4 regions of the Pseudomonas aestiva genome follow, and region 3 is predicted to be linked to each of the others. Evidence: predicted binding sites of a transcription regulator. Region 3 holds the regulator's gene; each other region holds the start of a gene.

Region 1 (7,600 bases), 540 kb from region 3:
CGCGCTGCTGCTGGTGCTGCCCTATGGCATCTATGCGCTGTATCGCTTCATCGCCGCCGACGTCTACTGGGTGGAAGCGGTCTCGGTGCTCGGCCTGGGTCTGCTGACCATGGCCCGGGTGCTGCTGCTGATCGCCGTCGCCAGCCTGATCTGGGTGCCCATCGGCGTCTGGATCGGCCTGCGCCCGGGTTGGTCGCAACGCTTGCAGGCGGTGGCCCAGTTCCTCGCCGCCTTCCCGGCCAACGTGCTGTTCCCGGTGGCGGTGGTGGGCATCGTCAGCTTCCACCTCAATCCGGACATCTGGCTGTCGCCGCTGATGGTGCTGGGCACCCAGTGGTACATCCTGTTCAACGTCATCGCCGGCGCCAGCGTGCTGCCCAACGACCTGCGCGAAGCGGCCCGGCTGTTCGGCCTCAGGCGCTGGCAGTGGTGGCGGCAGCTGGCCCTGCCGGCGATCTTTCCCTACTACGTCACCGGCGCCCTGACCGCCGCGGGCGGTTCCTGGAACGCCAGCATCGTCGCCGAGGTGGTGAGCTGGGGCAACGAGCGCCTGCAGGCCCATGGCCTGGGCGCCTACATCGCGCAGATGACCACCGCCGGCGACTTCCCCCGGGTCGCCCTGGGCATCGTGGTGATGTCGATCTTCGTCCTCGGTTTCAACCGGCTGCTCTGGCGGCCCCTGTATGCCTACGCCGAACGGCGCCTGCGGCTCGATTGAGAGGAGAACCATCATGAACCTGACCACCCTGAACCCGCGTCCGCTCATCGACGTGCAGAACGTCCGCCAGCTGTACGGCAACGCCGGTGGCCCGGCCCGGGTCGTGCTGGACGAAGTGTCCCTGACCCTGCACGAAAACGAGATCGTCGGCCTGCTGGGGCGCTCCGGCTCGGGCAAGTCGACCCTGCTCAGATCCATCGCCGGGCTGCTCACCCCCAGCGGCGGCAGCGTCGCTTTCCCGCCCAAGGACGACGGCCAGCGCGCCCGGGTCAGCATGGTATTCCAGAGCTTCGCGCTGTTTCCCTGGCTGACCGTGCTGCAGAACGTAGAGATCGGCCTGGAGGCGCTGCACGTGCCGCTGGACGAGCGCCGTCGCCGCGCCCTGGCCGCCATCGACCTGATCGGCCTGGACGGCTTCGAGAGCGCCTATCCCAAGGAGCTCTCCGGCGGCATGCGCCAGCGCGTCGGCCTGGCCCGTGCCCTGGTGGTGCACCCGGACGTGCTGCTGATGGACGAACCCTTCTCGGCGCTGGACGTGCTCACCGCCGAGACCCTGCGCACCGACCTGCTTGACCTCTGGGTCGAAGGACGCATGCCGATCCGCTCGATCCTCATGGTCACCCACAACATCGCCGAGGCGGTGCTGCTCTGCGATCGGGTGCTGATCTTTTCCAGCAATCCCGGCCGCGTCGCCAGTGAGATCCGTATCGACCTGCCGCAGCCGCGCAATCGCCATGATCCGGCTTTCCGCGAACTGGTGGAGGAAATCTATGTGCGCATGACCGGCGAGACCACGCCGGCACCCCACGAAGGGGGCGTTCCCGGCAACGGCCTGGGCATGCGTCTGCCGACCGTGTCCACCAATGCCCTGGCCGGTCTGCTGGAGGCGGTCCAGGCCGCGCCCTACGACGGTCGCGCCGACCTGCCGGAACTGGCCGGCGGGCTGGGCTATGCACTGGACGAGCTCTTTCCCCTGGCCGAGGTGCTGCAACTGCTGCGCCTCGCGGTCCTCGAAGGTGGTGATCTGCGTCTGCTGCCGGCCGGGCGCGCCTATGTCGCGGCGGGGGTGGACGTGCGCAAGCAGCTGTTCGCCCGCCAGTTGCTCAACTTCGTGCCCCTGGTGGCCCATATCCGCCGGGTGCTGGACGATCGCCAGGGCCACACGGCGCCGGCGCGGCGTTTCCGCGACGAGCTGGAGGACTTCATGGACGAAGCCGACGCCGCGCGCACCCTCGGCAGCGCCATCCAGTGGGGGCGCTATGGTGAGCTCTTCGCCTATGATCAGGCGGCCGATATGTTCAGCCTGGAAAACCCGGGTTAAGAGCGACTAATAAAACTACTGCGCGTCCGCCAGACGGGCGCGTGCAGTGCTCGGAATCCTCATGTATCCCCCATACACTCGTACGCAAGCCCGATGCGGTTCCTGCGCGCCGCGCGCACCCGCCTGACAGCCGCTCGCTACGTTTTGTTAGCCGCTCTAGGACGTCCACGCGACCACGAACGAGAGACTGGCCATGGATCGACGACCCTTCGCCACCACCACCCACTGGCTGCGGCTAGGCGGCCTCTGCGCCCTGGCGCTGGGCATCGCCCTGCTGGACACCTTCACCGACCGGGAGATCGCCATCGGCGTCTTCCAGGTGGTGGTGGTGCTCCTGGCGGCCGGTTTTCTGTCGGCGCGCGGGGTCACGATCACCGCGCTGGGCTGCACGCTGCTGGTGCTCTGCAGTTATGTCGCTACCCGGAGCGGGGATCAGGAGGCCGGGCTGGTCAACTGCATCATCAGCCTCCTGGCCATCGTCGCGGTCGCCGCCCTGTCCCTGCGCCTGGAGGCCGCCAAGCGCGCCGCCGACGCGGCCCGGACACGCCTGGCCCAGGCCGGGCGCCTGAGCCAGCTGGGTGAACTGGCCGCATCCATCGCCCATGAGGTGAACCAGCCGCTCACCGCCATCGCCGCCAGCGGCAACGCCTGCCAGCGCTGGCTGAGCAATCAGCCGCCGCAGGTGGAGCGCGCCGTGCAGGCGGCGCAGCGGGTCATCGACGACGCTCACCGTGCCAGCGCGGTGATCGCCCGGGTGCGCAGCCTGGTGCGCCAGGCGCAGGTGGCCAAGGATTGGCTCAACGTCGCCGATACCGTCGAGCAGGTGCTGGATTTCGTCCGCGCCGAATTGAACCAGCGTCAGGTCGCCGTGGAGGTTCGCCTGCAGGAGGGCCTGCCGCCGCTGCTGGCCGATGAAAGCCAGCTACAGCAGGTCATTCTCAATCTGCTGCTCAACGCCCTGGACGCCCTCGAAGGGATGGCGCCCGAGCAGCGGCGGGTGGTCATCCAGGTGGGGCAGGACACCGCCGGCGCCATCCGCCTGGGCGTGGAAGACAGCGGTCGCGGCTTGACGCCCATGGCGCGCGAGCAGATGTTCGAGGCCTTCTACACCACCAAGGCGCAGGGCATGGGCCTGGGACTGGCGCTCAGTCGCTCCATCGTCGAAGCCCACGGCGGACGGATCTGGGCCACCTCGCTACCGGAAGGCGGCACCGGGGTCTACTGCAGCCTGCCCAAGGATCCACAACCATGACCTCTCAAAGCCTGACCGACCAAACTCAGCCCGCGCGGGTCCACCTGGTGGACGACGACGCCTCGGTGCGCGCCGCCGTGGAAGACCTGCTGGCGTCCGTGGGGCTCAGCACCCGCAGCTATGTCTCGGCCGCCGATTTTCTCGACCGGGCCCGGCTGGACGAACCGGGCTGCCTGGTGCTGGACGTGCGCATGCCCGGCATGAACGGCCTGGATCTGCAGCAGGAATTGCAGCGGCGTGGCCTGGCCTTGCCGATCATCTTCATCACCGGCCATGGCGACATCCCCATGTCGGTCCGGGCGATGAAGCAGGGCGCCCTGGAATTCCTCACCAAGCCGTTTCGTGACCAGGACCTGCTCGATGCCATCGACCAGGCGCTGCGCAAGGCACAGGACGCCCATGCCCAGCGCCGGCAATTGCAGGCCCTGCAGACCCGCCTCGACACTCTCAACGACGGCGAACGGGCGGTGCTGGCGCGGGTGGTGACCGGCCTGCTCAACAAGCAGATCGCCGCCCAGCTGGGGGTCAGCGAGATCACCGTGAAGGTGCGCCGCGCGGCCCTCATGCGCAAGCTGCAGGCCGGCTCCCTGGCGGAATTGGTCAAGATGGTGGAGCGGCTAGAGGCGTCACGCGGCTAGGCCATTGCGACGCGCCATGCAGCCGCTGGACAAGCTCCACAGTATTCTTGTCGCGCCAATCGCTGACGCGCTAAAGAAAGGCATTAGTCAGTCGATACGGGCTTTAGAGGATCGCCTTCCGCCGATCCAAGGAGCCCGTCTTGAATCTTCGTCAGCTACGCATCGCCCCCCGCGCCACCCTCTGCTTCGGTGCGGTCACCCTGTTCGTGATGCTGCTCGGCGCCTTCGCCCTCGTCCAGCTCAAGGCCCTGCGCGCCACCGAGCAGGCGATGGAAGCCGAATGGCTGGCGAGCGTCCAGACCACCGATGACATCCAGGTCGCGCTGCTGCACACCCGCCTGGAAAGCATCCGGCTGCTGGCCAGCGAGGACAGCGCGGCCATGGCCCTCGCCACCCGGCAGATCCAGGTGAATCGCGATCTGATGAACGCCCGGACGGCCTATTACCGTGACCACCTGATTTCCACCGCCGAGGAACGCAGCAACTTCGACCAGGCCGCGCTGCAGATGAAAGGCTATCTGGACGGACTGGATCGGGTGGTGACCCTGGCCGCCAGCGATCGCGCCGAAGCCCTCAAACTGGCCAATGGCGAGCAGCGCCAGCGCGCCGAAGGCTATCAGGAGCAACTGACCCGGCTGCGCGAATTCAACGGCGAAGGCGCCCGTCAGGCAGGTGTAGCAGCCACCGGCATCTATGACCGCAGCGTCAGCATTGTCGTCGGCATCATGCTGCTGGCGGTGCTGGTGACCCTGCTGCTGGCCTGGCGCCTGACCCGCAGCCTGGCCCAGCCGATCGGCGCTTCCCTGGCCGTGGCCAATGCCATCGCCCAGGGCGAGCTGACCGGCAAGATCGATCCCACCGGCAAGGACGAAGCCGCCGGGCTGATGCGCGCCCTGGCGCAGATGCAGGACAACCTCAAGGACACCCTGCACGGCATATCCAATTCTTCCAGCCGCCTGAGCGACACCGCGCGCACCATGCACGCCGTCACCGACCAGGCCAGTCGCGCTCTGGCGAGTCAGAACGCCGAGATCGACCAGGCCGCTACCGCGGTCACCGAGATGAGCGCCGCGGTGGAAGAGGTGGCCCGCAACGCCTCGTCCACCTCCCAGGCCGCGCGGGACTCCAGCGCCGCCGCGGAAAGCGGTAATGCCAAGGTTGGCCAGGCCCTCGATGCCATGCAGCGCCTCACCCAGCAGGTGCAGTCCACCTCGGTGCAGGTCGAAGGCCTGGCCGGACAGGCCCAGGACATCAGCCAGGTGCTCAGCGTGATCGGCGCCATCGCCGAGCAGACCAATCTGCTGGCGCTCAACGCGGCCATCGAGGCCGCCCGGGCGGGCGAACAGGGTCGCGGTTTCGCCGTGGTCGCCGACGAGGTCCGCGCCCTGGCGCATCGTACCCAGACCTCGACCCGCGAGATCGAGCAGATGATCCAGGCGATCCAGAAGGGCTCGGCCGAAGCCGTGGATTCCATGCAGCTCAGCTCCACCCAGGCCCAGGCCACCTATGCGGTGGCCCAGGAAGCCGGGGCTGCGCTGAGCGACATCCTCCAGGCCGTGCGCCTGATCGACGAGCGCAACCTGCAGATCGCCACCGCCTCCGAAGAGCAGGCCCACGTCTCTCGCGAGGTGGACCGCAACCTCATCAGCATTCGCGATCTGTCGGTGCAGACCAGCGACGGCAACCGCGAAACCGTGGGTGCCAGCGAGCAACTGTCGGAACTGGCCGGCGAACTGCAGACGCTGGTGCGACGCTTCAAGCTGGCGTGAGGGGAGGGCGCGCCGTCTGGTATCGCGCGCCCCGAAGTTACAAACAGTTACCTCTGACCACTGTTTTTTGCCAGCTCATCGGCGCGTGCAGGACGGATGCTTCCCTGGATGGTGGCATTTTGGTATCAATGATTATTGTAATACCTATTAGACCCCGCTCACCGACGTGCTTGCCGAGAAGCCATGGCGCTGCCCCAATACAGCATCAGAGTCCCCGTGTCCCAGTTGCAGCTGGGCATGTACGTCTGCGAACTGGATCGGCCCTGGGAAGGCACGCCCTTCCTGTTCCAGGGATTCCCCATCCAGAGCGTGCAGGACCTCCGCACCCTGCAGGACACCTGCGAGTTCGTCTGGGTGGACCGGCGGCAGAGTCCTGTCGTGACGCCGCTATCGGCTAACCTGTCCGCCAGCCTGGCGGCCAGCGCTCAGGCCAAGACCTATGCCATCGACTACCGGGATGAGGTCAAGACCACCGAACCGGTGTGGCGCGAGGCCCGCGCCGTATCGATGCGGATGCTCGACGCCGTCAAGTTCGGCAAGGAACTCAACGTCAGCGAAGTCCGGCGGGCGGTAGGGGAGTGCGTCGAGAGCGTGCTCAAGCACCCCGCGGCCAGCCTCTGGCTGGCGCGCATCAAGCAGCGTGACCACTACACCGCGGAACACTGCCTGCGCGTCTCGCTCTATGCCATCGCTCTGGGCAAGGCGCTGGGCATGCTGCCCCTCGAACTGGAAGAACTCGGGGTGTGCGGCATGCTGCACGACGTCGGCAAGATCAAGGTGCCCGACGAGATCCTCAACAAGCCAGGCCGCCTGACCGAGGAAGAATTCCGCATCATGCAGGCCCATACCACCTACGGCTATCAGTTGCTGATGGCCAACAGCGAGGTGCCGCCCGCCGCCGTCGACGTCGCCCATACCCACCACGAACGCATGGATGGCAAGGGTTACCCCCGCCAGCTGCCGGCGCAGCGCATCCCCTTCAAGGCCAAGATCATCGCCGTGGTGGATGCCTACGACGCCATCACCAGCGATCGCCCCTACAGCGAGGGCCGTTCCAGCCTGGAAGCCTTGCGCGTCCTCTTCGAAGCCCGGGGCACGCAATTCGACGAAGTCGTCGTCCTGGCCTTCATCCAGCTGATCGGCGTCTATCCGCCGGGCGAGATCGTCGAGCTGAGCACCGGCGAGGTGGGCATCATCATCGGCTTCGACGCCGGCAGCAAATTGAAGCCGCGGGTGCTGATCGTGCTGGACACCAGCAAGCAGCCGCGACCGGAGCAGGTGCTCGACCTAGCGCGCAATCCGCTTGATGAGCAGGGGCGCCTCATCAGCGTCCGCGCGGTAAAACCCTCGGGTGCCTATGGCATCGATATCGACGCCTACCGCGCCAAGGGGCTGGTGGTGCCGGGCTGAGTGCGAAACGAGCGCACAGGGACGGTCCTCGTTTCGCTGTCTGGCCCGTCCTGGATTCGGCCGGCGCCAAGCGGCTTTGCTCAGCTAGCAGTCGACGTGGCGACCGAATTCACGACCACGCCTTTGACCCGGTCACGCTGCGCGACCAGACCCAGCACGCCGGTCAGCAACGTGGCCAGGCACAGCATGCAGCCCATGCCCAGCAGGCCTGCGGTGAAGGAGCCGGTCGCATCCTTGAGCCAACCCACGGCGTAGGGACCGACCAGGCCACCCAGGCTGCCGGTGGCGTTGATGAAGGCGATGCCGCCCGCCGCGGCCTGTCTGCTGAGAAAGGTCGCTGGAATGCTGTAGAAGCAGGTGCGCACCGAGCACAGGCCGATCAGCGCGACGGTGAGTCCGATCAGGGTCGGTAGCAGTTCGTTGAACACCACCGAAAACAGAAAGCCCGCCGCGCCGGTGCCGCAGGTGAGGGCGAGGTGCAGGATGTAGCGC
Region 2 (7,600 bases), 590 kb from region 3:
CGGCCGGCAGGCTCTGGCGCAAGGCGGCCAGGGCGCGCTGATCGATGGCCGCGGCGGTGTAGCGCTTGTTGCTGTTGTCCACCAGGCTCTGGTAGAGCGCCGGCGGCAGGCTGTTCTGGTAGCGCTGCTGGGCAGCCTGCAGGGCGTCACGGAAGTGTCCGCGCTGCTCGGGCCAACCTGCGGCCTGATAGAGACTGACCGTATCGTCGGCCAGGGCGGGCAGGCTGATGGCGAAAAGCAGGGAAGCGAACAAAACGCGCATGGACACCTCGGGCAGCGGCGCAGAGCCGGAAAGTCCGCCATTGTCGGCAACCCCAGGCTGGCTGTCGAGGCGCTCATCCCGGGCATTCGTCGCCTGGTCAAGGCAGGCGCGCAGCCGTGGCCGACTTCTCTTACACTCGGCATCCCGCCGGCCTGGCCCGGTTCTGACGGTTTCCGCGATGGCTCTGCACCCCGAGCATCCCCTGCTGCAACGTATCGTCGACGATCTCGCCGAGCACGGCTGGTCGCGGCAGAGCATCTTCCTGCCCCTGGACCTCACTGCCGAGCTGGCCGCCGAGTGCAGGTTGCGCCACGCCCGCGGTGAGCTGGAGCGCGCCGGCATCGGTCGCGGCGAAAGCCCGCTGATCCGCGAAGGGGTACGAGGCGATCATATCGCCTGGCTGGAGCCGGACGATGCCCATCCCGGCGTGCAGCGTTATCTGCAACTCATGGACACCCTGCGCGAGGCCTTCAACCGCTCCCTGTTCCTGGGGCTGGAAGACTACGAGAGCCACTTCGCCCTCTATCCGCCCGGCGCCTTCTATGCACGGCACCTGGATCGCTTCCGCGACGATGACCGGCGCATGGTCTCCCTGGTGCTCTATCTCAACGATGCCTGGTTGCCGGAGCAGGGCGGCGAGCTGCGGCTCTATCTGGATGAGCGGCACCAGCAGGATGTCCTGCCCCTGGGCGGCAGCCTGGTGTGCTTTCTCTCCGGCCAGTTGCCCCACGAGGTGCTGCCGGCCACCCGCGAGCGGCTGTCGCTGACCGGCTGGTTCCGCCGGCGTGGCGACAATCCGCTGCAGGCCTAGGGCGTAGACTGGCGGCGGACCGGGAGGCTGCATGGAAAAGATACTGGTGAGTCGCTGCCTGCTGGGGCATCGGGTGCGCTATGACGGCGGCGCCCACGGCCCCTTCGACCTGCTGGCGGTCTGGCAGGCCCAGGGCCGCATCGTGCCGCTCTGTCCGGAAGTGGCCGGTGGCCTGCCGACGCCCCGTCCGCCGGCGGAAATTCCCGGCGGCCAGGGTGGCGCAGTGCTGGACGGTCGGCTGCCGGTGGTGACCGATAGCGGAGAGGACGTGACCCGGGCCTTCGTCGCCGGGGCCACGGCCGCGCTCGAACTGATCGCGCGCCATGGCATCCGCCTGGCGGTGCTAAAGGCGCGCAGTCCGTCCTGCGGCAATGTGGAAAACTACGACGGCAGCTTCAGCGGCACCCGGGTGGCGGGCGAGGGCGTCACGGCGGCGGCGCTGAAGCGCGCGGGCGTCGCCGTCTTCAACGAGACCGAACTGCAAGAGGCGCAGCGCCTGCTCGCGGCGCTGGAAGGCAACGCCTAGAGAGTCTCCGGCTGGCGGCCCAGCAGGCTCTGGAAATGCGCCTTCTGCACAAAGCAGCCCTTGGGAAAGCGCCAGCCGACCAGTTCGCCCGGCTGCTTTTCGAGGTTCTGGGCAAAGACGGTGGCGCCCATGGCACGCGCCAGGACGGCATATTCGCGCAGCGGGACCTTAACGACAGGAACATCCGGGCTGATCATGGGCGCTCTGCTGGGTGGGTCGCCCACGGTCGAAACGACGACCGTGGCGAGTCCACAGGTGACTTGCCCAGGCTATCGGCACCCCCGCGTGGAACTTCAGTCCGCGGATGAAAAAGGGCGTCTAGCCGGCGGTCTTGGGCGTTTCCGGCAGGAACCAGTTCATCAGCAGGGCGCACAGGCCGCCGGTGGCGACGCCGGATTCCAGCACCGCTCTCAGGCCGGCCGGCATATGGGCGAGAAATTCCGGTACCTGGGAAATGCCCAGGCCCAGCGCCAGGGACACGGCGATGATCAGCAGCGCGCGTCGGTCCAGCTCGACACTGGCGAGGATGTTGATCCCCGAGGCGGCGACCGCGCCGAACATCACCATGGCCGCGCCGCCGAGCACCGGCTCGGGCACTGCCTGGATCACCCCGGCCACCGCCGGGAACAGCCCCAGCAGGACCAGGATGGCGGCGATCCACAGACCGACATGGCGACTGGCGATGCCGGTCAGCTGGATCACCCCGTTGTTCTGGGCGAACACCGAACTGGGAAAGGTGTTGAATAGCCCGGCCAGCAGCGAGTTGGCGCCGTTGACCAGCACCCCGCCTTTGATCCGCTGCATCCACAGCGGACCTTCCACCGGTTCGCGGGAGACCTTGCTGGTGGCGGTGATGTCGCCGATGGCCTCCAGCGAGGTCACCAGGTAGATCACCAGCAGGGGCACGAACAGCGACCAGGAAAAGCCCAGGCCGAAGTGCAGCGGCAGGGGGATCTGCACCCAGGCGGCCTCGTGCATGCCGGTGAAATTCAGCCGGCCCAGCCAGGCCGCGAGGGCGTAGCCCAGCAGCAGGGCGACGACGATGGCGCTGCTGCGCAGACCGCGCAACGGAAGGCGATTGAGCACCACGATGGTGGCCAGTACGGTGCCCGACAGCAACAGGTTCTCGCCATTGGCGAAGGTGCCGTTGCCCAGTGCCGCGAAGCCACCGCCCATGCTGATCAGGCCGACCTTGATCAGCGTCAGGCCGATCATCAGCACCACGATGCCGGTCACCAGCGGGGTGATGAGGCGCTTGACGAAGGGCAGCACCCGCGACACCCCCATCTCGACGAAGGAACCGGCCATGACCACGCCGAAGATGGCCGCCATCACGGCTTCCACCGGGGTGCCGTTCTTCACCATCAGGGCGCCACCGGCGATCAGCGGGCCGACGAAGTTGAAGCTGGTGCCCTGGACGATCAGCAAGCCGGCGCCGAAGGGCCCGAAGCGGCGACACTGGACGAAGGTGGCGATGCCGGAGATCACCAGCGACATGGACACGATCAGGTTGGTGTCGCGGGGCGAGACACCCAGGGCCTGGCAGATCAGTAGACCGGGGGTGACGATGGGCACGATGATCGCCAGCAGGTGCTGGATGGCCGCGAGCAGGGCGATCAGCGGGCGCGGTCGGTCCTGGGGACCATAGAGCAGTTCGGAGCAGGAAGGCTGGGACATGGGCGGAGTCGTCGCGGAAAAAGCGCCGATCTTACCGGATGCCCGCCCCGTGGCGCAGGGTCTTCGGCCGGGACGCAGCCGCCGGCCCGGGGGGTGGCTGCGCCTGAGGGGTTACAGGATGAAGCGGGCCACGTCGCGATTGAGATCGGCGGCGTGATGCTGCAGGGAGCGCGACTGGCGTTCCGAATCCTCGGCGCCGCTGGCCAGGGTGTCGCCGAGGCCCTTGATGGTGATGACGTTGCGGGTGATCTCCTCGGTGACCGAGGTCTGCTCCTCGGCAGCCGTGGCGATCTGCAGGGACATCTCGGAGATGACGCCGGCACTCTGGGCGATCTCTTCCAGGGCGCTGGAGGCGCGTTCCACGTCGGCGACGCTGCGCTCGGCGATGGCCATGCTGCTGTCCATGCGCTGCACCGCCTGGCGGGTCATCTGCTGCAGGGTGCCGATGGTCTCGTTGATCTCCCGGGTCGAGGCCTGGGTTCGCTGCGACAGCGTCCGCACCTCGTCGGCGACCACCGCAAAGCCCCGGCCGTGCTCACCGGCGCGGGCCGCTTCGATGGCCGCGTTGAGCGCCAGCAGGTTGGTCTGCTCGGCGATGCTCTGGATGCTGTCCAGTACCTTGGCGATGGCCTGGGAGTGGTGGTCCAGTTCGCCAATGACCCGGGTGGCGTCGTCCACTTCCCGCGCCAGGCTGTTGATGGATTCCTTGCTGGTCTGCACCAGGGTCAGGCCCTGGGCGGTGCTGTCGGAGGACTGGCGGATGGCCTCGGCGGTCTGCTCGGCATTGCGGGCGATCTCCTGGGTGGCGGAAGCCATTTCCGTAACGGCCGTGGCCACCAGGGTGATCTCCTGCTGCAGGCGACCCAGCTCCTGGGTGGCCGCGGCGCTGCGTTGCAGGACCTTCTGCGATTCGGCGTCGACGCTCTGGGCATGCTGGCGCACGCCACCGATCAGGCCGTGCAGGCTGGCCACGAACTGGTTGAAGTGGCCGGCCAGACCGCCGACCTCATCGGTGCTCTGCACGGCGATGCGGCGGGTCAGATCGCCCTGGCCCTCGGCGATCACCTGCAGGCCGCTCGAGACCACACCCAGGGGCCGGAGCAGATAGCTGCACAGCAGGTTGATGAGCAGCAGCGAGCCACCCAGCACCACGGCCAGGATGGCGAGGCTGATCCACAGCTGGCGTTGCAGCGGCGCCATGAGCACGCCGCTGTCGACGATCATCACCAGAGTCTCGCCATTGTGATTCATGGGCGCGGCATAGAGGCGCTGGCCGGCGACCGTGTCGACATGGCGCTCGCCGGGCGCCTGGGCCAGGCGCTGGAGGGTGTCCGCGTCGAGCTGGGGAAAGAGCTCGGTGATCGGCTTGGCCAGCAGGGCGGGGTCCTCGTGGCCCAGGACGATGTTCTGGCCGTTGACCAGCACGGCGCTGCCGGCGCCCGGCAGTTGCACGCGCTTGAGCTGATCGAGGATGTCGCTGATGCTGACGTCCGCGCCAAGGATCGCCGTGGTCTTGCCCGCCGACTGCAGGGCCCAGCCCAGCGACAGGACGTTCTGCTTGGTCGCCGCCGCCACGGTGGGAATGGAAAAGAACACCTTGCCGGGATTCTGCTGCGCCTGCTGGTACCACAGCCACTTACGCGGATCGTTGTTGTCCGGCGGCAGCTGGACGCCATTGGCATTGACCTGGCTGCCATCAGGCCGGGCATAGAAGACGTTGTCGAAGCCGCCGGAGTTCTTGACCTGATTGAGCCCGGCCGGGAGGTTCGCCTCCTGGGTGTCGGCGGCCAGGGCGCCTAGCGCCGCGGCCTTGCCGTCCAGCCACTGGCGCACCCCGCCGTTGAAGACGAAGCTGACCGTCTTCAGCTGCTCGACCGTGGAGGCTTCCAGCGCCGTGCGGGTATTGAAGAAGTTGATGGCGGTCAGACCCACCCCCACGACCAGGACGGCCGCGGTGGCAGACAGCGAGAGTTTCTGTTTCAACGACAAGGCAGGCACGGCGAGGCAACTCCGACAGTTATTTGTCAGACTTTATCGGTGCCTGCCGGAGATAACTTGAGCGGCCGGTCAGGTTTTTCCTGTCGGGCCGGATCATGGGCGATCAGGCAGGCCCCGGGTCTCCCGCTCAGCCGTGGGCTGGGAAACCCTGGGCCTGGCCTGTGCCTAGGCGGCCACCGTCTGGGCGCCGGTCATCAGCGCCACGGCGTCGGCCATGGAGTGCTGGCGCGGATCGATCACCGTCAGCCGGCGACCCAGGCGATGGATGTGGATGCGATCGGCGATCTCGAACACATGGGGCATGTTGTGGGAGATCAGCACGATGGCGATGCCGCGGGCACGCACGTCGAGGATCAGCTCCAGCACCTTGCGCGATTCCTTCACCCCCAGCGCCGCGGTGGGTTCGTCGAGGATGATCACCTTGGAGCCGAAGGCCGCCGCCCGGGCCACGGCCACGCCCTGGCGCTGGCCACCGGACAGGGTTTCCACCGCCTGGTTGATGTTCTGGATGGTCATCAAGCCCAGTTCGGAGAGCTTTTCCCGGGCGATGCGCTCCATTTCCTTGCGGTCCAGGGTGCGGCAGAGGGTGCCCAGCAGCCCCGGCTTGCGCAATTCGCGACCGAGGAAGAGGTTGTCGGCGATGGACAGCGCTGGAGACAGCGCCAGATTCTGGTAGACCGTCTCGATGCCGGCCCGCCGCGCCGCGATGGGCGAGGCGAATTGTACCGGCTGGCCCTCGAAGCGGATCTCGCCCTCATCGGGCCGCAGGGCACCGGAGATGGCCTTGATCAGCGAGGACTTGCCGGCGCCGTTGTCGCCGATCACGGCGAGGATCTCGCCGGGCAGCAGGTCGAAGTCGGCGTGGTCGAGGGCGGTGACGCGGCCGTAGCGCTTCACCAGGCCACGGGCCATGAGCAGGGGTTCGGTAGTCATCAGCTGGCCGCCTTTCTGATCCATTGGTCGATAGCCACGGCCGCGATGATGAGCGTGCCGATCAGCAGATAGGTCCATTGCACATCGGTGCCCAGCAGCCGCAGGCCGAGGGCGAAGACGCCGACGATCAGGGCGCCGAACAGCATGCCGAGGATGGAGCCGCGGCCGCCGAACAGCGAGATGCCGCCGATCACCACGGCGGTGATGGACTCGATGTTGGCGAATTGGCCAGCGGTGGGCGAGACCGAGCCGATGCGGCCGATCAGCACCCAGCCGGCGAAGGCGCAGATGAGCCCCGACAGCCCGTACACGGTGATCAGCATGCGGCGGACGTTGACCCCGGCCAGCGCCGCGGCCTCGGGATCGTCGCCCACGGCATAGAGGTGCCGACCCCAGGCGGTGTGGTTGAGCACGTACCAGAGCAGGGCGACCAGCACCACCAGGGCGATCACGCCATAGGTGAAGACCGCGCCACCCAGGCGGAAATTGTCGCCGAACACCTGCAGCAGCGGCGCGGTCGCGCCGATTTCCTGGGCGCGGATGGTCTCGTTGCGCGAATAGAGGAAGTTGGCCGCGAGCACGATCTGCCACATGCCCAGGGTGACGATGAAGGGCGGCAGCTTGATGCGGGCGATCAGCCAGCCGTTGGCCATGCCGCACAGGGTGCCCACCGCCAGGCCGCAGAGGATCGACAGCTCCACCGGCAGGCCGTAGCGGAAGGTGAACTGGCCCATGACCACCGAGGACAGCACCATGATGGCGCCCACCGAGAGGTCGATGCCGGCGGTGATCACTACCAGGGTCTGGGCCGCGCCGACGATGCCGGTGATGGCGACCTGCTGCAGGATCAGGGTGAGGGCGAAGGCGGAAAAGAACTTGCCGCCCAGCAGGGCACCGAAGATGGACAGCGACAGCAGCAGCACCAGCAACGAGACCGCCGAGGGGCGCGAATGCAGGAAGTGACGGAATTTGACCAGCGGGCTGCGCTCGTCACGGGCGAAGGAGGCGACCTCCGTGGCACTGTGCTTGAGCACCTGTTCGAAGGGCTGGCCGGACGGGGAGGGCGAGGTCGGATCGCTCATGGCAATCTCCTGAGAGCGGGAAAGCGGCCGAGAGTCGATCGCCCGCGCCGTCGCGGCAGGCGCTCAGGCGGGGCGATCGATCTGCTCTAGCCTGGACGAGAGGCCATCAGCCCCAGCATTTCTGCAGGGCGGTCTTGCTGTCGATGGACTGGATGCCGGGGACCGGCTTGTCCGTCACCAGCTTCACGCCGGTGTCGACGAAGCTCTTGCCTTCGGTGGGCGTCGGCTTCTTGCCGGTGTCGGCAAAGGTCTTGATCGCCTCGATGCCCAGCGCTGCCATCTGCAGCGGATACTGCTGGGAGGTGGCGCCG
Region 3 (7,600 bases):
TGCCGCGGGCAAGGTCATCCAGGCCTTCGGCGAGGTGGTGGTCGGCGGCAACTACGTGGTCGGTGCGGTGGTGTTCGCCATCCTCATGATCATCAACTTCGTGGTGGTGACCAAGGGTGCCGGCCGTATCTCCGAGGTGTCGGCGCGTTTCACCCTGGACGCCATGCCCGGCAAGCAGATGGCCATCGACGCCGACCTCAATGCCGGCATAATCGACCAGGTCGAAGCCAAGAAGCGTCGGACCGAAGTGGGCCAGGAAGCCGACTTCTACGGGTCGATGGACGGTGCCAGCAAATTCGTCCGCGGTGACGCCGTCGCCGGTCTGCTGATCCTCTTCATCAACCTCATCGGCGGCATGGCCATCGGCATGGCCCAGCACGGTCTGCCGTTCGGCGAAGCGGCGCGCATCTACGCCCTGCTGACCATCGGTGACGGCCTGGTCGCCCAGGTCCCTTCGCTGCTGCTGTCGGTCGCCGCTGCCATCATGGTGACCCGGGTGTCCTCGGCGGAGGACATGGGCCAGCAGGTCAATCGTCAGATGTTCGCCTCGCCCAAGGCGCTGGCAGTCTCGGCCTTCATCATCATCGCCATGGGCCTGGTCCCGGGCATGCCGCACCTGCCGTTCCTCGGCCTGGGCGGTGGCGCCGCCGCCGGTGCCTGGCTGATCTACAAGCGCCAGCGCCAGGCCAAGCAGACCGCCGAGGTGGAAGCCAAGAAGCAGCAGGACCTGGCCCCCGTACAGCGTCCGGCCGAGGCCAAGGAGCTGGGCTGGGATGACGTGACCCCGGTGGACATGGTCGGTCTGGAAGTCGGCTACCGGCTGATCCCCATGGTCGATCGCAACCAGGGTGGCCAGCTGCTGGCGCGGATCAAGGGCGTGCGCAAGAAGCTGTCCCAGGACCTCGGCTTCCTCATGCCGTCGGTGCACATCCGCGACAACCTTGACCTGCTGCCCAACGCCTATCGTCTGACTTTGATGGGCGTCAGTGTGGCCGAGGCCGAGATCTATCCGGATCGCGAACTGGCCATCAACCCCGGTCAGGTCTACGGCTCCCTCAACGGCGTCGCCGCCAAGGATCCGGCATTCGGTCTGGAGGCCGTCTGGATCGACGTCACCCAGCGCGACCAGGCCCAATCCCTCGGCTACACCGTGGTCGATGCCAGCACCGTGGTTGCCACGCACCTCAATCAGGTGCTCTTCAAGCACGCCCACGAGCTGATCGGTCACGAGGAAGTCCAGCAATTGCTGCAGGTGCTGGCCAAGAGTTCGCCCAAGCTGGCCGAGGAACTGGTGCCCGGCATCGTCTCCCTCTCGACCCTGCTCAAGATCCTCCAGCAGCTGCTGCAGGAGCAGGTACCGGTCCGCGACATCCGTACCATCGCCGAAGCCATCGCCAACGTCGGGCCGCGGAGTCAAGATCCCGCCGCCATCGCGGGTGCCGTGCGGGTCGCCCTGTCCCGCGCGATCGTCCAGAACATCGTGGGAATGGAGCCTGAGCTGCCTGTTATCACCCTTGAGCCAAGGTTGGAACAGATGTTGCTAAGTAGTATGCAGAAGGCCGGTCAAGGCGCCGAGGACGGCATGTTCCTCGAGCCTGGCATGGCTGAAAAACTGCAGCGTTCCCTTATCGAGGCAGCGCAGCGTCAGGAAATGATGGGTAAGCCAGTGGTGCTGCTGGTGGCCGGTGCGATCCGCGGGATGATGTCCCGCTTCGCCCGGATGGCGGCACCGAACATGAGTGTACTGGCCTACCAGGAAATTCCGGACAACAAGCAGGTCACCATCGTCGCTACCGTTGGCCAGAATGGCTGAGGTCTAGATCATGCAAGTCAAACGTTTCTTCGCTGCCGATATGCGTCAAGCCATGAAGTTGGTACGCGACGAGCTGGGCCCGGATGCCGCCATCCTCAGCAACCGCCGGGTCGCCGGCGGGGTCGAGCTGACCGCGGCGCTGGACTACCAGGCTCCGGCACCGGCCGCGCCCAACGCGGAGCTGCAGGCGGAGTTGCGCAAGACCCATGCGAAGATCGCCCAGGCCCATGCCGACCTCAGCATCCGCGCCCCGGGCGTGCCCTCGGCCGCGCCGAAGGACAAGCAGCTGCTGGGCGCCATCAGCGCCGCCGACAGCCGTCGCGAGCCGGTGATCGCCCCGCCACGTGCCCCTCAGCCCACCGCCGCCGCTGCGCCTGCCGCCAGTGCCGCGCCGGAAGACCGCCGCGCCCTGGAAGCCATGCGCAGCGAACTCAGTGGCCTGCGTGAACTGCTGGAAGTCCAGCTTGGCTCCATGGCCTGGACCCAGGTGCAGTCCACCCGTCCGCAACAGGCCGGCCTCTGGCGCCGTCTGCAGCGCATGGGCCTGCCCGCCGATCTGGCTCGCCACCTGCTCGACAGCGTCGCCAAGATCCAGGACCCGCGGCATGCCTGGCGCATGCTGCTGGCCAATTTCGCCCAGCTGGCCAAGACCACCGACGCCAAGATCCTGGAGGAGGGCGGTGTTGTCGCCTTCGTCGGTCCGGCCGGCATGGGCAAGACCACCACCCTGGCCAAGCTCGCCGCCAACTACGTGCTCAAGTACGGCCCCCAGAGTCTGGCGCTGGTCAGCATGGACAGCTTCCGCATCGGTGCCCAGGAGCAGATCAAGACCCTCGGCCGCATCCTCGACGTGCCGGTCACCCTGGTCGATCCCGGCCAGTCCCTGGCCCAGGCGCTGGCACCCCTGGCGCGCAAGCGCCTGGTGCTGATCGACACCGCGGGCATGCCCGCCAATGATCCGGCGCTCAAGGTGCAGCTCGAAGCCCTGGCCAACCGCCAGTTGAAGATTCGCAATTATCTGGTACTGGGTGTCACCAGCCAGAGCCAGGTGCTCAAGGCGGCCTACCACAGCTATCGGCGCTGCGGCCTGAGCGGCTGCGTGCTGACCAAGCTGGACGAAGCCGCCAGCCTCGGCGAAGCCCTGGGCCTGGCCATCAGCCAGCGTCTGCCGGTGGCCTATATCGCCGACGGCCCGCGTATCCCGGACGACCTGCATCCGGCCCGCAGCCACCAGCTGGTGAGCCGTGCGGTGAGCCTGCAGGCCTCCGAGGAGCCGAGCGAAGAAACCATGGCCGGCATGCTTGCCGGCCTGTATCAAGGCAATGCCCGCCGCGCCGGTTAGCGCAGACGAACGGTAGTGGTGCATTGCATGCCTGGGCACGCCAAATGCACTTAGTCTAAAGTGTGACGGATTTCAATCAAAGGTATCAGGCAATGGGTAGCATGCATCCCGTCCAAGTCATAGCGGTCACGGGCGGTAAAGGCGGTGTCGGCAAGACCAATGTGTCGGTCAACCTGGCCTTGGCCCTGGCCGATATCGGGCGGCGCGTCATGCTGCTCGACGCCGACCTGGGCCTCGCCAACATCGACGTTCTGCTCGGCCTGTCGCCCAAGCGCACCCTGGCCGACGTCATCTCCGGCGAGTGCGAGCTGCGCGACGTGCTGCTGCACGGCCCGGGCGGCATCCGCATCGTTCCGGCGGCCTCGGGCACCCAGGCGATGGTCAATCTGACGCCGGCCCAGCACGCCGGTCTGATCCAGGCCTTCAGCGACATCAGCGAGAACCTCGATGTGCTCATCGTCGATACCGCTGCCGGCATCGGCGACCAGGTGGTCAGCTTCGTTCGCGCCGCCCAAGAAGTCCTGGTGGTGGTGTGCGACGAGCCCACCTCCATCACCGATGCCTACGCCCTGATCAAGCTGCTCAATCGCGACCATGGCGTCACCCGTTTCCGGGTTCTGGCGAACATGGCGCTGACGCCCCAGGAAGGTCGCAATCTCTTTGCTAAGCTGACCAAGGTGACCGACAGATTCCTGGATGTCGCCCTGCAGTATGTGGGCGCCATTCCGTTCGACGAGGCGGTGCGCAAAGCCGTACAGAAACAGCGCCCCGTGTTCGAAGCCTTTCCGCGTGCCAAGGCCTCGCTGGCCTTCCGTGCGGTAGCTCAGAGAGTCGATGGCTGGCCGTTGCCCGCCAATCCGCGCGGCCATCTCGAGTTCTTTGTCGAGCGCCTTGTGCAACCAGCCATCGGTACCCACGCATGACAGCATCCAGCGGGCTTCGCATGTACAGCAAAACCTCGGAACGTACCCAGCAGGAGCAACTCATCAACCGCTACGCGCCGTTGGTGAAACGCATCGCCTACCACCTCCTGGCGCGTCTGCCGGCCAGCGTGCAGGTCGAGGACCTGATGCAGGCCGGCATGATCGGTCTGCTGGAGGCCTCGCGCAAATATGACGCCGGCAAGGGCGCCAGCTTCGAGACCTACGCCGGCATCCGCATCCGCGGCGCCATGCTCGACGAGGTCCGCAAGGGCGACTGGGCGCCGCGCTCGGTGCACCGCAACACGCGCATGGTCACCGACGCCATTCGCGCCGTGGAAGCGCGCACGGGTCGCGACGCTAAAGATTCCGAAGTCGCGGCCGAACTTAAATTGAGTCTGGATGAGTACTACGGCATCCTTGGCGACACCATGGGGAGTCGCCTGTTCAGTTTCGACGACCTCATGGAGGGTGGTGAGCATGGGCTCGAGGAGAGCGGTTCGCATGAACTCGAACCCGGTCGCGGTCTGGAAGACGAGCGCTTCCGCAAGGCCCTGGCCGACGCCATCGCCAATCTTCCGGAGCGTGAACGTCTGGTGCTCTCGCTGTATTACGACGAGGAACTCAACCTCAAGGAAATCGGCGAGGTGCTGGGCGTGAGCGAGTCACGCGTCTGCCAACTTCACAGTCAATGCGCGGCACGCCTGCGGGCGCGGCTGGCGGAATGGCGTTCGCGTTAACCGGCTGGTACTCAGGCTACTACGATTGCTTAGGCGCGCCTTGCGGCGTGTGTGCGGATTAGGACGGAGGTCGACTTGGACAAGAACATGAAAATCCTCATCGTGGATGATTTTTCCACGATGAGACGCATCATCAAGAATTTGCTGCGCGATCTGGGATTCACCAATACCGCCGAAGCAGACGACGGCAACACCGCCCTGCCGATGTTGCAGAGCGGCAACTTCGATTTTCTCGTCACCGACTGGAACATGCCCGGCATGACCGGCATCGACCTGCTGCGCCAGGTACGCGCCGATGCGCGCCTGAAGACCCTGCCGGTGCTGATGGTGACCGCCGAGGCCAAGCGTGAGCAGATCATCGAAGCCGCTCAGGCCGGCGTGAATGGCTATGTGGTCAAGCCTTTCACCGCCCAGGTGCTGAAAGAAAAGATCGACAAGATCTTCGAGCGGGTGAACGGCTGAAGAAAGCCGCGGGGACGTTATGGATCAGCTTGGCACCAACAGCTTCAGCGACTTCGAGTCGAATCTAAAACAGCACGCCCAGGAGCTGGTGAAATGCCTGGAAAGTGGCGACTTCACCCAGGCGGTGCATGTCATCAATGAACTCAACCAGTTGCGTGACCGGGGGCTCTACCAGGAAGTCGGCAAGCTGACCCGCGAGTTGCACAACGCCATCGTCAACTTCGAGATCGATCCGCGCGGCATGGCCGGCGAAGAGGTCTCCCAGATCAGCGATGCCACCGATCGTCTCTCCTACGTGGTGAAGATGACGGAGAACGCCGCCAATCGAACCATGGATCTGGTGGAGGAGAGCGCGCCCCTGGTGGGCAACTTCGGCGACGAAGCCCGTGCCGTGCATGCCGACTGGAAGAAGTTCATGCGCCGGGAAATGGGCGCGGACGAATTCCGCGAGCTGGCCAAGCGCGTCGATGCCTTCCTCAGCCACAGCGAGAGCAGTGCCGAACAACTGTCGGCCAAGCTCAACGACATCCTCCTGGCGCAGGACTACCAGGACCTTACCGGTCAGGTGATCAAGCGCGTGGTCAATCTCGTCGGGCAGATCGAGAAAGACCTCGTCAAGCTGGTGATGATGGCCAGCCAGGTCGATCGCTATACCGGCTTCAGTCACGATCACAGCGCGCTGATCGAACAGAATCGAAAAGAAAAGACGATGAAGGGTGAAGGTCCGCAGATTCATGCCGATAAGCGTGAAGACGTCGTGGCCGCTCAGGTCGACGTCGACGATCTTCTATCCAGTCTGGGCTTCTGACCCAGACCCTCTTGGGGAGTGCAGGAATGAGCTTCGACGCCGATGAAGAGATCCTCCAGGATTTCCTGGTAGAGGCCGGCGAGATTCTCGAACAGTTGTCGGAACAATTGGTCGAGCTGGAAAGCCGTCCGGATGACATGGATCTGCTGAACGCCATTTTTCGTGGCTTCCATACCGTAAAGGGCGGTGCCGGTTTCCTGCAGCTCCATACCCTGGTCGAGTGCTGTCATATCGCGGAAAACGTTTTCGACATCCTGCGCAAGGGCGAACGCCGCGTGGATGCCGAACTGATGGATGTGGTGCTGCAGGCGCTGGATTCCGTCAATGAGATGTTTGGTCAGGTTCGGGAACGCGAAGAGCCGACCCCGGCCTCGCCCGAGTTGCTGGCGGCGCTGGCCCGCCTGGCCGATCCGGCCGGCAGCGAACCGGCGCCGGTAGCGGCTGCGCCCGTAGCTGCCACTCCGGTGGTCGCGGCACCGGCGCCCGCCGCTGCTGCTGCAGCTGCCGAGCCGGAATTGAGCGATGCCGATTTCCAGAATCTGCTCGATGCCCTGGGTAGCGAGCCGAGTGCGGCAGCGGCAGCGCCTGCGACCGCCGGTGGTGACGACATCACCGATGACGAATTCGAAGCCCTGCTTGATCAGTTGCACGGCAAGGGCAAGTTCCATGACGCGCCGGCCGCTGCGCCGGTTGCTGCCGCAGCGCCTGCTGCCGTTGCCGCAAGCGGTGATGACATCACCGACGATGAATTCGAGGCCCTGCTGGACGAATTGCACGGCAAGGGCAAGTTCGTCGCGAACGAGGCCGCGGCACCGGCCGCAGCAGCCCCGGCTGCAGCGGCTCCGGCGGCGGCGGGTGGTGACGAGATCACCGACGACGAATTCGAATCCCTGCTCGACGAATTGCACGGCAAGGGCAGATTCAGTGGTCCCGCGGCAGTTGCCGACACTGTAGCCGCACCTGCTGCTGCTGCGCCGGCACCGGTAGCTGCGCCTCAGCCTGCACCTGCACCCGCGCCGAAACCGGCTCCGGTTGCCGAGGCCGCGGTGCCCAAGCCGGCAGCGGCAGCGCCCGCCGAACGTCCCACCAGCGAGGCGGAGACCACCGTGCGGGTCGATACCGCACGGCTGGACGAGATCATGAATATGGTCGGCGAGCTGGTACTGGTGCGTAACCGCCTGGTGCGTCTGGGCCTGAACAGCGGCGACGAGGCCATGGCCAAGGCCGTGTCCAATCTCGACGTGGTCACCGCCGATCTGCAGACCTCGGTCATGAAGACGCGGATGCAGCCGATCAAGAAGGTCTTCGGCCGCTTCCCGCGCCTGGTCCGCGATCTGGCGCGCAGCCTGAAGAAAGAGATCAATCTGGAGCTGGTCGGCGAAGAAACCGACCTGGACAAGAACCTCGTCGAGGCCCTGGCCGATCCGCTGGTGCACTTGGTGCGCAACGCGGTCGACCACGGCATCGAAGGACCGGCCGAACGTGAAGAGAACGGCAAGTCCCGCGCGGGGCGTG
Region 4 (7,600 bases), 2.3 Mb from region 3:
ACATCCGCTCGTTGCACTGCACCTGGCCGGTGTCGGGCTGCCAGCACCAGATGCCCAGCTGGGCGACGTCGGCGGCCATGGTCAGCTGATCGCGGGTCTGCACGAGCGCCTGGCGCTGGCGACTCTGTTCGGTGATGTCGGCGATGATGGCCACCGCCAGACGCTCGCCATCGGTCCACATCACCCCCAGGCTCAGGGTGATCGGGAAGACACTGCCGTCCGCCCGGCGCCCCTCCATTTCCTGGCCCTGTTGAGCGGCCTTGTCGTCGGGCACCGCCTGCGAGCAGCTGAACAGCGCCTCGTAGCCGGCCAGATAGCCGGGAATCAGCCGGCGGACGGGTTGACCGATCACCTCGGCCGCGCAATAGCCGAAGATGCGTTCGCCGGCGGGGTTGAAGGAGCGCACCAGGCCATTGCTGTCCACGGTGACGATGGGGCTGACCGCGGTGTCCAGGATCGCCCGGGTCAGGGCCAGGCTGGCAGCCAGCTCCTGCTCGGCGGCCTTGCGCTCGGTGACATCGGAGGCGATGCCCAGGTAGCCGCTGACCTGGCCCGAGACATCGCGCATGGTGGTCACCACCAGGCTGACGTCGCGGTGTTCGCCGTCGCGCCGGACGAAGGTCCACTCGCGGGCGTCGGCACCGGCGCGCTCCGAGCGCTCCACCAGCACCCGGAAGCCGGTGACCGGCAGGCCGTATTCGGCTTCCAGGGCCACGCCCTGGGTCGCCAGTTCTTCCGGCAGATGGAAGTCGCTGGCCTGCCAGAGCCCCACCACCTCGGCGGCGCGATAGCCCAGCAGGCGCTCGGCGCCTTCATTGAACAGGGTGATGCGACCTTCGTGGTCGGTGGCGATGATGCCCACCTCCGAGGCCGCGCGCAGCACGTCGCCGAGCAGGCGGTTGGTCTGGCTGAGTTCGACGGTGCGCTGGGCCACCTGCTCTTCCAGCCGGGCATTGAGTGCCAGGATCTCGGCCTGGGCGGCCTTCTGCAGCGAGATGTCGCGCACCGTCTTGGAGGCGCCGATGACCCGGCCGTCACGGCCGCGCATGGGCGAGACGCTGACCAGCACCTCGATGAGGTGGCCGTCGCGGTGCTGGCGACGGGTCTCGAAGTGCGGCACCGGCTCGCCGCGACCGATGCGGGCGAGCACCGACCGCTCTTCGTGTTCGAGTTCGGTGGGCACCACCAGATCGAGCAGGCGCTGGCCCACGGCTTCGCTGGCGCTGTAGCCGAACAGCTTCTCCGCGGCGTGGTTCCAGCTCAGCACCACGCCCTGGAGGTCCTTGCTGATGATGCCGTCGGACGAGCTTTCCACCACCGCTGTGAGGTTGGCCTGGTCCTGCTGGTACTGGCGGCGCCGCTGGCGCGTGGTCATCACGGCGAAGGTGAGGCCGGCGGCCAGCAGGCTGACCAGCTTGCCGACCAGATGCACCAGGGGTATCGAGACCAGGTTGAGGCCGGCGACGAAGGCCGGGGTGGCGGTAAACGCCATCTGCCAGCGCCGCCCATAGACATCACGGGTGGCGCTCACTTCCGAGAGTCCCTCGGCGACCGGCTCCCGGGTATCGCCGCGGGTATAGAACAGAGAGGGCCGCGCCGGCTCGGTCACGTCGGTCAGGCGGATCAGCAGACCCGGGATATCCAGGCGCAGGCTACCGAACAGTTCCTCGATGCTCAGAGGCACATAGGACCAGCCGAGGGTAGCGGCCTCGCGGCGCGCCGGGTCCTTGGGCAGCAGGCCGTCACGGTAGATGGGCAGCATCAGCAGCAAGCCGCGCTCGGGCGGTTGATAGGCCTGCAACTCCACAGGCCCCGACAAGTGCATGCTACCCCGCTGCATGGCCAGCACCGCCGTCTCGCGGCGTACCGGCTCAGACGCCGCATCCATGCCGACTGCACGCTGGTTGAGCGCCACTGGCTCGACGTACTGGACGACGAATCTATCGCCGCCATGGGGCGCGAAACTGCGAATGGCGAAGTCCGGCCAGCCATCGGCGCGCGCGGCGTAAACGAAGCGCTCTTCCTCGTCGACGGGAACCCGGCGGATGAAGCCTATGCCACGGGCCCCGCGAAACTCCTGGTTCAGGTCGTGGGTACGACCGTAGTGCTCCAGCAGTTCCCGCGACAGCCCCGCGCCGGCCACCACGATGACGTCACGCATGCCGCTCAGGCTGTACTCATAAACCCGCAGCCGCTCGGCGATCTGCTCGCGCACGTCGGTCGCCGCCGCGTTGAGGGCCGTCTGTACCTGTCGCTCGTTGCGCTCGGTCAGATGGCGCATGGTCAGGCTGGTCAACAGGACGCCGAACAGAAAGACGCCGAGACTCCAGCGTACGCGAGAGGATTTGCACAGCCTGCTGAACATGAAGCCCCTGGTGGCAAAGGGTGCCACGCCGTAGGTTAGGCGGTGCCAGGAGCGGGAAGCGCGGACGGAGCAGGGCCTCCACCAGACCTGGCGGTAACAGCTAGCCCATCGGCGGGAAAAAAGGCTTTCTTGATACCGCGGATCGGTCGTCGGGCCGAGGCGCAGCGGGCGATGCGCGCAAAGCGGCAGGCCAGAGCAAGTTCACGCGCTAATTAGTTTTACTGTTTCTGACGAGTGGTCTAGGCCCAATCAGCGTCCAGGGGCGATTTGCTGACCTGCCGGACAGCAAAAAGGGAGCGCCGACCTGGCGTCGGCGCTCCCTTTCAACACCCCCAGGAATCAGATGCGGAAGCCACCCACCAGCCGCTGCAGGCGGCCGGCCTCGGCTTCCAGGGCGGTACAGGCCGCCAGGGTGGCCTGGAGGTTGTCGACGCCCTGCTGGTTCAGCAGATTGATCTCGCTGATGTCCATGTTGAGGGTCTCCACCACCGAGGTCTGCTCCTCGGTCGCGGTGGCCACCGACTGGTTCTGGCCATCGATCTCGCCGATGCGCTCGGTCACGCTGCCCAGCCGCTCGCCGGCGCTCTTGGCCACCTGCATGCTGTGGGCGCTCTGCCGCTGGCTTTCCTGCATCAGGGCCACGGCGTCGCGCGAGCCGGTCTGCAGTTCCTCGATCATCTGCTGGATCTGCTGCGCCGAACTCTGGGTGCGGCTGGCCAGGGAGCGTACCTCGTCGGCCACCACGGCGAAGCCACGCCCGGCCTCACCGGCGCGGGCCGCCTCGATAGCGGCATTGAGCGCCAGCAGGTTGGTCTGCTCGGAGATGCCACGGATGACTTCGAGGATCTGGCCGATGTTGGCGGTCTTGCCGTTGAGTGCCTCGATATGCTCGCAACTGGTGCCGATCTTGGCCGACAGCGCCTGCATGGCGTGCAGGGCTTCGTCGAGCACCTCGCGACCCTCCTCGCCCTGGGCGCGGGCGGTGCTGGCTTCGCCGGAGGCATGGGCGGCGTTGCGGGCGATCTCCTGGGCGGCGGCGCCCAGTTCGTTGATGGCGGCGGCCACGCTGGTGGTGCGCTGGGCCTGCAGATCCGACTGTTGCATGGAGGATTGCGACGACTCCAGCACCCGGCGCGTGCCCTGATTCAGCTCGCCGGTGCTCTGCGCCACGTCGCGGATCGAGGTATGGATCCGTGCCACGAACTTGTTGAAGGCCTCGGCCAGGGCGCCGAATTCGTCGCGGGCCTGCACCGGCAGGCGGCGGGTCAGATCGCCCTCGCCTTCGGCGATGTCGGCCATGGCGCGGGTCAGGTCATGCAGCGGCCGCAGCAAGACGCGGATCAGCAGCCCCAGCAGCAGGATGATGGCGACGACCGCCACCAGGGTGGCGACGATGGCCAGGTTGCGTGCCTGGGTCACCGGGGCATAGGCCTTGGCCTGGTCGATGGACAGGCCCAGGTACCACTTGACCGAGGGCAGGCCATTGACCGGGGTGAAGCTCACCAGGCGGTCGCTGCCATTCTGGGTGACGGCGTGCAGACCCGGCTGCAGGGACGGCGTCTGCTCGGGGAAGACGTCCTTGAGGGTCTTGAGCACCTGCTCGGGATGGCTGCTGACCAGCACCTTGCCGTCGCCGTCGACCAGGAAGGCTTCGCCCAGGCCACCGACGTTGAGCGAGGTGATGATCTCCACCAGCGCCGAGAGGTTGAGGTCGCCGGCCACCACACCGGCCAGCTGGCCGTCACGCTGAAGCGGGGTGGCGATGGTCACGCCCAGCTGTCCGGAAGAGGCGAAGATATAGGGCGGGGTCAGCACCGTGGCGCCGGCGGCGGTGGCGGCCGCGTACCAGGGTCGCTTGCGCGGATCGTAGCCGGCCGGCAGGGTGCGCAGCGGACGGGTGGTGTAGGTGCCGTCCACCTCGCCCAGGTAGGTGGAATCGAAGGTACCGGTGTAGATCTTCTGGTCCAGCAGACCGACCAGGCCGGCGGGCGAGCGATCGCGCGCCAGGGTCTGGGCTTCGCCTTCGATGAGTTTGACCCGCGCATCCAGCCAATAGGCGACGTTGCCGGCGGTGACCCGACCGGTTTCCGCAAGGTTGGCGCTCAGGCTCTGGTCGATGGCCTGGCGTTGCAGGTAGGCGTTGAAACCGGCGGAAGCGGCCAACGCGGTGGAGATCACCAGCGCCGCGACCAGCAGGATCTTGTGGCTGAATTTCAGGTGTCGCTTCATACAGGTCTGCGTCCGTGGCCAGGGTGGAGCCATGCCGGATTCAGGGCATGGCGGTCACTCGTTATCGGGCACATACGTTACGACTTGAGCGGAGCGACGGCCTCTTTTCGGGTACTCGCGCTAGATGCGGAAGCCACCCACCAGCCGCTGCAGGCGACCGGCCTCGGCTTCCAGGGCGGTACAGGCCGCCAGGGTGGCCTGGAGGTTGTCGACACCCTGCTGGTTCAGCAGATTGATCTCGCTGATGTCCATGTTCAGGGTCTCCACCACCGAGGTCTGCTCCTCGGTCGCGGTGGCCACCGACTGGTTCTGGCCGTCGATCTCGCCGATGCGCTCGGTCACGCTGCCCAACCGCTCGCCGGCGCTCTTGGCCACCTGCATGCTGTGGGCGCTCTGCCGCTGGCTTTCCTGCATCAGGGCCACGGCGTCGCGCGAGCCGGTCTGCAGCTCTTCGATCATCTGCTGGATCTGCTGCGCCGAACTCTGGGTGCGGCTGGCCAGGGAGCGGACCTCGTCGGCCACCACGGCGAAGCCGCGCCCGGCCTCACCGGCGCGGGCCGCCTCGATGGCGGCATTGAGCGCCAGCAGGTTGGTCTGCGCGGAGATGCCACGGATGACTTCGAGGATCTGGCCGATGTTGGCGGCCTTGCCGTTGAGCGCCTCGATGTGTTCGCAACTGGTGCCAATCTTGGCCGACAGCGCCTGCATGGCGTGCAGGGCTTCGTCGAGCACCTCGCGGCCCTCCTCGCCCTGGGCGCGGGCGGTGCTGGCCTCGCCGGAGGCATGGGCGGCGTTGCGGGCGATCTCCTGGGCGGCGGCGCCCAGTTCGTTGATGGCGGCGGCCACGCTGGTGGTGCGCTGGGCCTGGATATCGGACTGCTGCATGGACGACTGCGAGGCTTCCAGCACCCGGCGGGTACCCTGGTTGAGTTCGCCGGTGCTCTGGGCCACGTCGCGGATCGAGGTGTGGATGCGCGCCACGAAGTGGTTGAAGGCTTCCGCCAGGGCGCCGAATTCGTCGCGGGACTGCACCGGCAGGCGGCGGGTCAGATCGCCCTCGCCTTCGGCGATGTCGTCCATGGCACGGATCAGGTCATGCAGCGGGCGCAGCAGCACGCGGATCAGCAAGCCCAGCAACAGGATGATGGCGACCACCGCCACCAGGGTGGCGACGATGGCCAGGTTGCGTGCCTGGGTCACCGGGGCATAGGCCTTGGCCTGGTCGATGGACAGCGCCAGGTACCACTTGACCGAGGGCAGGCCCGCGACCGGGGTAAAGCTCACCAGGCGCTCGCTGCCGTTCTGCAGCACGTGATGGAAACCGGGGGCCAGGCTCGGCGTCTGCTCCGGAAAGACCTCCTTGAGCGATTTCAGCACCTGGTCGGCGTGGCTGCTGACCAGGATCTTGCCGTCACCGTCGACCAGGAAGGCTTCGCCCAGACCGCCGGCGTCCAGCGAGGTGATCATCTTCATCAGGCTGTCCATCACCAGGTCGCCGGCCACCACACCGATCAGCTTGCCGTTCTGCAGGACCGGCGCGGCGATGGTGATGCACAGAAAGCTCTGCGGCGGCGCGGTGAGATAGGGCTCGGTGAGGATGGGGCCGCCAGCGCTGACCGCGGCCTTGTACCAGTCGCGCTGGCGGGCGTCGTAGCCGGCCTCCATGGGGGTATGGGGGCGGTCGGTGAAGGTACCGTCGACCTCACCCAGGTAGGTGGAGTCGAAATTGCTGGTGTAGAGCCTCTCTTCCAGCAGGCCCACCACGTTGGCTGGGCTGCTGTCGCGGCTGAGCGCCTGGGCCTGGCTGTCGATCAGCTTGACCCGCGCGTCCAGCCAGTAGGCGATGTTGCCGGCGGTGATACGGCCGATCTCGCCCAGCGAAGCTTCGAGACTCTGGGTGATCGCCTGGCGCTGCAGATAGGCATTGAAGCTGGCGAAGCCGGCCAGGGCGATGGTCACCACCAGGGCGGCCGCCAACAGGATCTTGTGGCTGAATTGGAGCGAGCGTTTCATGGGTACCACGCGTAGGGCTGGAAGTGGGCAGCCGCGCTCCTCGCAGCTACTTATTGCGATAGGCATCGAGAGGGCGAACCGACCGGGGGGACGATCGAGGCCAGACTATTTACGCTCAAATCTGACTTTTTAGTCGGACTCAACCGATAAACGTTCTCACATCGCCGATGTCTGGCCGACCCGGTCTAGAGCAGGCTGAATCCCTTCAGCAGCAGCAGGCCGAGATTGGTGGTCAGCATCCCGCCGAGGGTACTGAGCACCACGATGGTCGCCGCCAGTTGGGCATTGCTGCCGGCGGCGCGGGCCATGACGAAACTCGACGCCGCGGTCGGGCACCCCAGATAGAGGAAGAGGATGCCCAGCGCCGGTCCCTGGATGCCCAGCGCCAGGGCGCCCAGCACGCCCAGCAGCGGAATCCAGACGATCTTCCACAGGCTGGCGCCCAGCGCCAGGCCGCTGCTTTCGCGCAGCGCGGCCAGCGACAGGGTGGCGCCGATGCACATCAGCGCCAGCGGCAGGGTGAGACCCGCGAAGTAGCGCGCCGAGGTGTCCAGCCAGCGCGGCAGCTGCCACTGGAAATAGGCGAAGGGAATCGCCAGCAGGATGCCGATGATCAGCGGATTGCCGAGGATGCTGCGCAGGAGGGTGCGCCAGTTGGCTTCCAGGTGCGGACTGTAGATCGCCAGCACGATGGCCGAGAGCACGTTGTAGAAGAGGATGACCATGCCGGCCATGATCCCGCCCACCGACAGCCCATAGTCGCCGTACTGGGTCGTCGCCAGGGCCAGGCCGACGATGCCGCAGTTGCCGCGAAAGGCGCCCTGCACATAGACCCCGCGATCGGCATGGGGGCAGCGCCAGATCGCCCAGGCCCAGGCGGCCAGGAAACTCGCCACCGTGGCCAGAGCGAAATAGCCCAGCAGCAGCGGCTGCAGCGCCTCGCCGAGATCGGCCTTGAGGATGCCGAGAAACAGCAGGGTCGGCATGGTGGCG

The links. The regulator FliA, encoded in region 3, starts transcription of late flagellar genes. The targets are predictions, from matches to a motif close to CTAAAGTTTNNNNNNNNNNNGCCGNTAA.
Region 1: the regulator FliA is predicted to act here: its motif matches at 4,000-4,027, upstream of AABM56_RS12805 (methyl-accepting chemotaxis protein).
Region 2: the regulator FliA is predicted to act here: its motif matches at 5,308-5,335, upstream of AABM56_RS18025 (methyl-accepting chemotaxis protein).
Region 4: the regulator FliA is predicted to act here: its motif matches at 4,656-4,683, upstream of AABM56_RS03010 (methyl-accepting chemotaxis protein).

Annotation. Positions count from the first base shown of each region.
Region 1 is NZ_CP150916.1:2,742,922-2,750,521, reverse strand. Features, by position in the region: gene AABM56_RS12830 (ABC transporter permease subunit) at 1-718, shown strand, start outside; gene AABM56_RS12825 (nitrate/sulfonate/bicarbonate ABC transporter ATP-binding protein) at 732-2,039, shown strand; RNA gene AABM56_RS12820 (sX9 sRNA) at 2,122-2,192, shown strand; gene AABM56_RS12815 (ATP-binding protein) at 2,233-3,291, shown strand; gene AABM56_RS12810 (response regulator transcription factor) at 3,288-3,929, shown strand; gene AABM56_RS12805 (methyl-accepting chemotaxis protein) at 4,070-5,698, shown strand; gene AABM56_RS12800 (HD-GYP domain-containing protein) at 5,882-7,108, shown strand; gene AABM56_RS12795 (MFS transporter) at 7,189-7,600, opposite strand, start outside.
Region 2 is NZ_CP150916.1:3,877,474-3,885,073, reverse strand. Features, by position in the region: gene AABM56_RS18050 (DUF2059 domain-containing protein) at 1-262, opposite strand, end outside; gene AABM56_RS18045 (2OG-Fe(II) oxygenase) at 441-1,073, shown strand; gene AABM56_RS18040 (DUF523 domain-containing protein) at 1,105-1,599, shown strand; gene AABM56_RS18035 (hypothetical protein) at 1,596-1,796, opposite strand; gene AABM56_RS18030 (nucleobase:cation symporter-2 family protein) at 1,918-3,276, opposite strand; gene AABM56_RS18025 (methyl-accepting chemotaxis protein) at 3,388-5,274, opposite strand; gene AABM56_RS18020 (ATP-binding cassette domain-containing protein) at 5,440-6,207, opposite strand; gene AABM56_RS18015 (ABC transporter permease) at 6,207-7,289, opposite strand; gene AABM56_RS18010 (sugar ABC transporter substrate-binding protein) at 7,396-7,600, opposite strand, start outside.
Region 3 is NZ_CP150916.1:3,284,130-3,291,729, reverse strand. Features, by position in the region: gene flhA (flagellar biosynthesis protein FlhA) at 1-1,813, shown strand, start outside; gene flhF (flagellar biosynthesis protein FlhF) at 1,824-3,155, shown strand; gene fleN (flagellar synthesis regulator FleN) at 3,248-4,078, shown strand; gene fliA (RNA polymerase sigma factor FliA) at 4,075-4,815, shown strand; gene AABM56_RS15255 (chemotaxis response regulator CheY) at 4,903-5,277, shown strand; gene AABM56_RS15250 (protein phosphatase CheZ) at 5,297-6,085, shown strand; gene AABM56_RS15245 (chemotaxis protein CheA) at 6,112-7,600, shown strand, end outside.
Region 4 is NZ_CP150916.1:639,030-646,629, reverse strand. Features, by position in the region: gene AABM56_RS03015 (PAS domain S-box protein) at 1-2,365, opposite strand, end outside; gene AABM56_RS03010 (methyl-accepting chemotaxis protein) at 2,705-4,594, opposite strand; gene AABM56_RS03005 (methyl-accepting chemotaxis protein) at 4,715-6,607, opposite strand; gene AABM56_RS03000 (AEC family transporter) at 6,793-7,600, opposite strand, start outside.